DNA from 2 places in the Pseudomonas triclosanedens genome. Region 1 is predicted to be linked to the other one. Evidence: riboswitches for the same ligand, from Rfam matches in the RefSeq annotation. Region 1 holds a riboswitch; the other holds the start of a gene.
What was found. Region 1 has a riboswitch for fluoride ahead of crcB (fluoride efflux transporter CrcB). Riboswitches for the same ligand answer to the same signal wherever they lie in the genome.

Region 1 (4,037 bases):
AGGCCTGAAGGCCGTCGCTGCCGGCATGAACCCGATGGACCTCAAGCGCGGCATCGACAAGGCCACCGTTGCCATCGTTGCCCAACTGAAGGACCTGGCCAAGCCGTGCGCCGACACCAAGGCCATCGCCCAGGTTGGCACCATCTCCGCCAACTCCGATGAGTCCATCGGCAACATCATTGCCGAAGCGATGGAAAAAGTCGGCAAGGAAGGCGTGATCACCGTTGAAGAAGGCTCGGGCCTGGAAAACGAACTGTCCGTCGTAGAAGGCATGCAGTTCGACCGTGGCTATCTGTCTCCCTACTTCATCAACAAGCCGGACACCATGGTCGCCGAGCTCGACAGCCCGCTGCTGCTGCTGGTCGACAAGAAGATCTCCAACATCCGCGAAATGCTGCCGGTGCTGGAAGCTGTCGCCAAGGCCGGCCGCCCGCTGCTGATCGTGGCTGAAGACGTCGAAGGCGAAGCCCTGGCTACTCTGGTCGTCAACAACATGCGCGGCATCGTGAAAGTCGCTGCCGTCAAGGCCCCGGGCTTCGGTGATCGCCGCAAGGCCATGCTGCAGGACATCGCCATCCTGACCGGCGGTACCGTCATCTCCGAAGAAGTCGGTCTGAGCCTGGAAGGCGCCACCCTGGAGCACCTGGGTAACGCCAAGCGCGTAGTCCTGAGCAAGGAAAACACCACCATCATCGACGGTGCTGGCGCTCAAGCCGACATCGAAGCTCGCGTCCTGCAGATCCGCAAGCAGGTCGAAGAGACTTCCTCCGACTACGACCGTGAGAAGCTGCAAGAGCGTCTGGCCAAGCTGGCTGGCGGTGTTGCCGTGATCAAGGTTGGCGCTGCCACCGAAGTCGAGATGAAAGAGAAGAAAGCCCGCGTTGAAGACGCCCTGCACGCTACCCGCGCTGCTGTGGAAGAGGGCGTGGTTCCTGGCGGCGGCGTCGCCCTGGTTCGCGCCCTGCAGGCTATCGAAGGTCTGAAAGGCGACAACGAAGACCAGAACGTCGGTATCGCCCTGCTGCGTCGCGCTGTCGAGGCTCCGCTGCGCCAGATCGTTGCCAACTCCGGCGACGAGCCGAGCGTAGTGGTCGACAAGGTCAAGCAAGGTTCGGGCAACTTCGGCTACAACGCTGCTACCGGCGTGTACGGCGACATGATCGAGATGGGTATCCTCGATCCGGCCAAAGTCACCCGTTCGGCTCTGCAAGCTGCTGCTTCCATCGGCGGCCTGATGGTCACCACCGAGGCGATGGTTGCCGAAGTGATCGACGATAAAGCCGCTCCGGCCATGCCGGACATGGGCGGCATGGGCGGCATGGGCGGCATGATGTAAGCCACCCGGCACCCCTGCTGTAAGGAAGAGCCCCGCCTAGGCGGGGCTTTTTCATGTCCGAGTGTTGTGCCAGTATTCGCGGCAGGAGATGGCATTCCTCCTTCAACCGCCCTCGTGGCTGATGATGCCTACGCATTGACCTGGAAAGGCGCGTAGGCGCTCGTCTGCAGCCTGTCCAGTAACCCATCCCTCAGGACAGGATCATGTGGAAACCCATTCTTGCCGTATCCGTGGGCGCCGCCCTCGGCGCGCTGCTGCGCTGGGCGCTCGGACTCAAGCTCAATAGCCTGTTGCCGTCGATGCCGCCGGGCACCCTGGTCGCCAACCTGGTGGGCGGATACATCATCGGTGCGGCCATCGCTTTCTTCGCCAACAGTCCCGGCCTCGCGCCAGAATGGCGGTTACTGATCATCACCGGCTTCTGCGGCGGCCTTACCACCTTCTCGACCTTTTCCGCCGAAGTGGTGGTGCTGCTTCAGCAGGGCCGCGTGGCATGGGCTCTGGGCACCGTCGCCACGCACCTGCTCGGGTCGCTGCTGATGACCATGCTGGGTCTGTTATCGGTCCATTGGCTGATGGCCAGATAGAGGCGGGGAGGTAGAGATGAATGGCTTCCAGTTGAAGTTCTTCACCCAGCAGGATCGCAAGTACGCCGGGCTGCCACTGGCCCAATGGCTGCTGGAGGAAGCGCGCCGGCAAGGCGTACGCGGTGCCACCCTGATGACCGCCAGCGAAGGTTTCGGAAAGGCCGGGCGTATTCACTACGCGCATTTCTTCGAACTGGCCGACCAGCCGCAGGAGGTCACGATGGCGGTCAGTGCCGAGGAGTCAGAACGGATTTTCGAGTCGATCCGCCAGGCTGGCGTCAGACTGTTCTACGTGAAGACGCCAATCGAGTTCGGCGTCTTCGGCGAAGAGGAGTGATCGGCTGTCAGCTGCTTTGCGCCGCGTCCAGCTCGGCGGATTGTTCCGTGGCCGTTCGTGGTGCCGGGCGATACAGCAACAGCGCATAGAAGCCCAGGCAGATCATCCAGTCGAACAGTGCGGTCCAGATGTTGTGCGACAGGAAGTGGGCGCCCTGCATCATGCGCGAGATAGAGAACAGGCTGCCCAGGCCGAAGGCGAACCAGAACGCATAGCGTGCCAGGCGCGGCTTGCGGTCGCGCAGTGCGAAGTACAGCGCGAACAGCACGAAGCCGGAGGATGCGTGTCCGCCCGGCCAGCAGCGGCCAGGGTGCGTGGTCGGCGGGCGCGGGGTCAGCAGCGAGCTGTAGACTTCCTTGCCGCCGAATTGCGCCAGGTCCCACGGGCATTGCACGGCGGTGAGCGCCTTCAGCGGGGTGACGATGCTCGCCGCGATCCCCATCGACAGGACCACGTAGCCCAGCGTTCGGCAATACGGCCGCAGCGGCGCGTAGAACAGGCCGATCACCCAGGCCACCAGCGCGCTCACGCTGAGCAGGATGACCAACTGCTTGGCGCGGTCATGCAGGATGTCTTCAAGGAACCAGCTGTGGCGGCCGATGAATCCTTCCCCAGGACGATACATCCACTGGGCGAGGGTTAGATCGAGGGTCACCGGCTCGAACATCAGCAGCGCGGCGGCGGCGGCCAGTGGTAGCGCCAGTACCAGCCAGAAATTCAGTGGGCGAGAGCGGGGCAAGGTGATCGGGGCGGCCATGACGGCTCCAGGAAGCTACTGCGGGCCACGGCATCCAGCCGGTGGATGAAGTCTCGCGAGCGCGAGGCGACCGACATGCTCCCTTCGCCAATGTCGCTGCACTGTCAATCGAGTGTGAAATTTTTGTCAAAGCCGCTTAAGTTCCATTTAAGGGATATAGGCTAGGGTGCACTTCGGAGGAGAGCACATGCGCATTTTGTTGGTTGAAGATAATCGGGACATTCTGGCGAATATGGCCGACTACCTCGGACTCAAGGGGTATACGGTGGATTGCGCGCAGGACGGGCTTTCCGGGCTGCATCTGGCGGCCACATCGCACTATGACCTGATCGTGCTCGACGTCATGCTGCCTGGTCTGGATGGCTTTACCTTGTGCCGCCGCCTGCGCGAGGACGCCCGACGGGACACTCCGGTGATCATGCTCACGGCCCGCGACCAGTTGGACGACCGCCTGCAGGGTTTTCGCTCCGGTGCGGACGACTACCTGCTCAAGCCCTTCGCGCTGTCCGAGCTGGCCGCGCGCATCGAGGCCGTGCTGCGGCGCAGCCAGGGTGGCGGCCGCCGGGAGCTGCAGGTCGGCGACCTGAGCTACAACCTCGATACGCTTGAAGTTAATCGCGGCGGCAAGCCGCTCAAGCTCAACCCCATCGGACTGAAGCTGCTGGCGGTGCTGATGCAGAAGAGCCCGCACGTGGTGCGCCGCGACGTGCTCGAAGAGGCCGTATGGGGCGACGACTGCCCTGACAGCGACAGCCTGCGCAGTCACGTTCACCAGCTTCGCCAGGTGATCGACAAACCGTTCCCCGTGGCCCTGTTGCACACGGTGCATGGCGTCGGCTACCGCCTGGCGGAGGACACGCATGGAGTATAAGCAGAGCATTTCCCGACGGATTGTCTTTGCCTTCGTACTCATGACCGCCGCGGTCGGCGGTCTATTTTCGGTGGGGATCGTCGGGGTGGTCCATGTCGTCGAGGAGCGGCTGATCTCCCGCGACCTGGGCGGCGAACTCGATCGAATCC
Region 2 (4,037 bases), 2.4 Mb from region 1:
AGGAGCCAGGGAATAGGTCCCCACAAGCGGCCAAGAATGCTACGAACCAAGCTCGGACGTTTCGTCGCGATTTCGTTGTAGCCATACTCTTCTCGGGCGGCATGAACCTGTTCTTCAGTGAGACCTGCATCCATCTGTTCTTCTTTTTCCATGCGTTCGTTCCCTATGGACTGACCGGCGTTGCCACCGGCATTCGTTCGAGGCCCTGCGCTTTCATTCCTCCAGCCTTGAATGACACAGACACAACCCAATGCACATTGCACTTGACTGCGCTAGAGGACGTAGAGGTTCACGCCCCCACTAGGTGATGTGTCTCATTGATCCGGTGGATCGTGAAAACCCCATCGTCAATGGCGATCTCGTTGATGCAGCATGGCTCTTGCTTGATGCGCCAATAGCGCGACAGTGACAGGCCGAGGGCATGCATTAGGATCACTCGGTTCGTGCTGTCATGCCCTACCAGTACGATGGTCTGGTCTGCGTGCTTCTTGAGTACAAACTGGAGAACATGAACGCTGCGCACTAAAACGGCCGCCAGAGTCTCCCCGTTGGGAATCGCAGCCAGCTCGGGTGTGTGAAACCAGTCATGGAACTCGGACGGCCAGCGAGAGCGCACTTCCTCGTGTGTGAGTCCCTGCCACTGGCCGTAGTCCGTGTCCATGAGGTCGGCAAGCGGCTCCGCCCTAGCGCCCGTGGCCTGAGAGATCGCCGCGCCGGTATGCACGCAGCGCGACAGCGGGCTTGTGTAGATCATGTCCGGCTTCCAACTGCTAGCGATGCGCTCGCTAAGCATCTTGGCCTGCCGTTCACCAAGATTGGATAGCGCTAGGTCGGCACGGCCCCGAAACCGCTCGGGCGCGATCCAGTCCACATGGCCGTGCCGGGTCAGGATGAGTTTTGTTGTCATAGAACCCCTTTAGGTAAATCTTGGTCAGACAGCCTGTTTGCCTACTCGGCCAAATTCGACAGGCACCATGACGTAGGCCAGATTGATATCTTCCTGAGCCAAGGCATCCATTAGTGGCTGATAGTTGGCCTCGGCTACGGAAACGGTAACGGCCAAGGGCTGGTCGGCCAACTCAAAAAAATGGGCAGAATGGAAGCGGCCGTGGTGATCGAACCCTTCGCCTGCGCCCACAAGAGTGCCTCCGATTGCCCCATGCTTCTGGGCGAACTCCAGCAGCCATTGGCCTATGGGTTTGGAGCCGACGTGCTTGTCTTGTCCGGTGAAAAACGTCAGTTGATAGCCTTGCATGGCAATCTCCGTTCACGAATGGTTTGTTAGTGAAACTGTAGTCATTCCCAAGGCTGTCATAATGAGCGAACCGCCCAAATGCAAGACCAACATTCCAGCAGCCAAGCTCAAGCTGCCTGCACGCAATAGAGCCAAAAGTTCGGCGGAGAACGTGGAGAACGTGGAAATGCCACCGGCAAGGCCCGTAATGATGAAAAGGCGCCAGTGAGGGGCTAGGTTGGGTGATGCTGCAAAGAATGCTATGGCTACGCCGACGATATACCCGGCGATCAGATTGCACACCAATGTACCCATCGGGATGGGTGGGAAGATTGCGTTCATCCCCAAGCTCAGTCCGTAGCGGGTAAGGCCACCGATGACAGATCCCGCGCTGATTGCGATTACGGCATAGAGCCCGTTCATCGAAGCTTTCCTTTACTGCCTCTATGTGTGGATGCGTGGTGTTGGTGCTCAAGCGGAATTTCGCACTTAAACATCACCGCATGTACTTTCTTCAATTCCTCTGCATGCTCTTGCATGAAATCGAGTAGGTGTTGCTCTGTATCCAGCAGTTCCAAGCATTGCGGATGCCGCATGTCGGTTAGTTCAGGGTGGCTATGCGATAGCTTTTCGCCTGGCAAATAGCCCGAAACGACATGGTGCAGCATGGCTTGCAAGATGTTGGCCTTTCGCGCAACTTTCAGAAGATGGTGCGCTAGTGCGGGGGCGCTGAGGTGATGCCAGAAGCGTGTTGCCTTGGCCGTGGTGCCGGTCGGAAAGTACAGCCGAAGGGCTACGAGGGGATGCTTGTCTTTGGTGCTCATTAAGCGGTTTCCTTCGATGCGGGAGACAACTCATCCGTACCCAGAGCTGCACTGAGCCATGAGGATGAATAATGCTCGTTCAGCGATGGGTATAAGCGGGGATGGCAGATACACCGAGCGCTTGGCGTGGACGACCCGGCCCGCTTGGTTGAGCGGCTGCATGGGCGCATAAAGGAGATAGAAGTTGGCTTAGACCCTGAGCGATCAGGGATGGGCACGCGGCTAGCGCATAGTGCTGCGGCACGCAGGCATGCGAGCAATCCGCCGAGAGGGGGTTGATGCTCGAACTGTGCGAGAGAAGGTAGTCTGTGCATTGGTCGTAAGGCTCGAAACAATCGGGCTGACCAACGGCAGAGGATGTGAGCGCGAACGCCTACAGCTCTGACGGTAGTCAGAAGTCTGTAGGCGTCATCAGCCACGCGAACGCGTGGCGGTTATGAGGAGGAACGCCATCTCCTATGAGGACTATACCTGAACTACGGCGCGGTTTCTAGTTGCCTGTCTCGCCCAGTTTGTGGCCGCATTGACTACAGTAGCGCGCGTCTAATGGGTGGCCGATGTGTCCGCAGCTTTGGCAGATGCGGCTATCGGGGACGCTATGTTTGGTGTCGGTTTGGTGCATCCCACGAGTAAGTTCAGCGGTATATACCCCCGTCGGGATGGCGATGATGCTGTAGCCAATCAGTATCAACGCTGAAGTGACAAGCCGTCCAAGCATCGTGTGCGGCACGATGTCGCCAAAGCCAACTGTAGCCATCGTAGCCACCGCCCAGTACATACTGGTGGGGATATTTATGAAGCCATACTTAGGCCCCTCCACTACATACAACAGCGTGCCGGCGACAATGGCAAAGGTGAGCACCATGAACAGGAATAGCGCGATCTTGCGGCGGCTACGCATGAGCGCCTGTAGCAAGACACCGCTTTCATCGACATAGCGCGTCATCTTGAGGATGCGCAGTACGCGGGGTACGCGTAACGCCCTTACCACCAGCAGGCTTTGCGCACCCGGGATGAACAAGGATAAATAGGTCGGAAGAACCGCAGCGATATCGATAATTCCCCAGAAACTGAAGGCATAGCGCCAGGGTTTAGGGGCTACGGCCAAGCGCATTAGATATTCAATCGTGAAGGCTATCGTAATGCCCCATTCGATAAGGCGAAAGCTTACTGCCCAGGTGCGATGGATGCTCTGCACGCTATCCAAGATGACCACGACCACGCTGATGATTATGAGGCAGACCAAGCTCAAATCAATCGTTCGCGCTGTTGGCGTATTGTGGTGGTAAAGCAGATTGAATCCACGTTGGCGCCAGCCATTCTTTATAGAGCTAGAGCCTGAAACAGGTGAATGAGAATGCATGGTCATGTCATCATGGAGCGGCTTGGGCGTTTAACCAGTCGTAGATCGTTTCCAATGCTAGATGCGTCCACGCCAAATCAGGTAGGCCGCCGGGGCGGAATGCAAACCCTCCATGCCCAGTCTGGCACGCCAGGATGAAGTCAATAGCGTCGAGTGCATAGTCAATGGGAATACCGAGGCTGATGCTGCAGGCTATTCCTGCGCATGTGGTTTCCAAGCACGGCGAAAGGGAGGTTTCCGTTAGCCGGAAGCCAAACCCGGCAACCGCTACGCGCCTTACAAAGTTCGCTGTTTTCTCTTCCACGCCGCAGCCGCACACTTCCAGCACCCGTAGCGCCTCGACCGTGTCGTGCAGGTTGGAAGGGCGACCAAAGCCGCCCTCGACGTTCTCCATAGCTTGCAACTCCTGCCCCAAAGAATGCCCTCCGGCCATCGGAAGACCAAAGTGCTGCCTCAGCCAAAGGCTGTAGAACAAGGCATGCAGCGATGCTTGAAGTGTTGGAGCACTCGCGTGTGGCAGCGTCAGTGGTAAAGACGCCACGGCTTCGCGTACCCGTGGAGCATCGGGGTCCTCCGCTTGCAGCTCTTGCAAGCTGCGCACCCTGTGGTACAGCGC

Region 2: linked by a shared signal. The riboswitch ahead of OU419_RS16625 (hypothetical protein) and the one ahead of crcB (fluoride efflux transporter CrcB) in region 1 are both predicted to bind fluoride.

The regions. Positions count from the first base shown of each region.
Region 1 is NZ_CP113432.1:1,243,023-1,247,059, forward strand. It holds gene groL (chaperonin GroEL) at 1-1,336, shown strand, start outside; fluoride riboswitch at 1,412-1,474, shown strand; gene crcB (fluoride efflux transporter CrcB) at 1,540-1,923, shown strand; gene OU419_RS05895 (DUF190 domain-containing protein) at 1,940-2,260, shown strand; gene OU419_RS05900 (phosphatase PAP2 family protein) at 2,268-3,017, opposite strand; gene OU419_RS05905 (response regulator transcription factor) at 3,205-3,888, shown strand; gene OU419_RS05910 (sensor histidine kinase) at 3,878-4,037, shown strand, end outside.
Region 2 is NZ_CP113432.1:3,609,269-3,613,305, reverse strand. It holds gene OU419_RS16645 (HAD-IC family P-type ATPase) at 1-152, opposite strand, end outside; gene OU419_RS16640 (histidine phosphatase family protein) at 290-907, opposite strand; gene OU419_RS16635 (DUF190 domain-containing protein) at 932-1,255, opposite strand; gene crcB (fluoride efflux transporter CrcB) at 1,268-1,657, opposite strand; gene OU419_RS16625 (hypothetical protein) at 1,654-2,058, opposite strand; fluoride riboswitch at 2,454-2,524, opposite strand; gene OU419_RS16620 (ion transporter) at 2,549-3,427, opposite strand; gene OU419_RS16615 (prenyltransferase/squalene oxidase repeat-containing protein) at 3,432-4,037, opposite strand, start outside.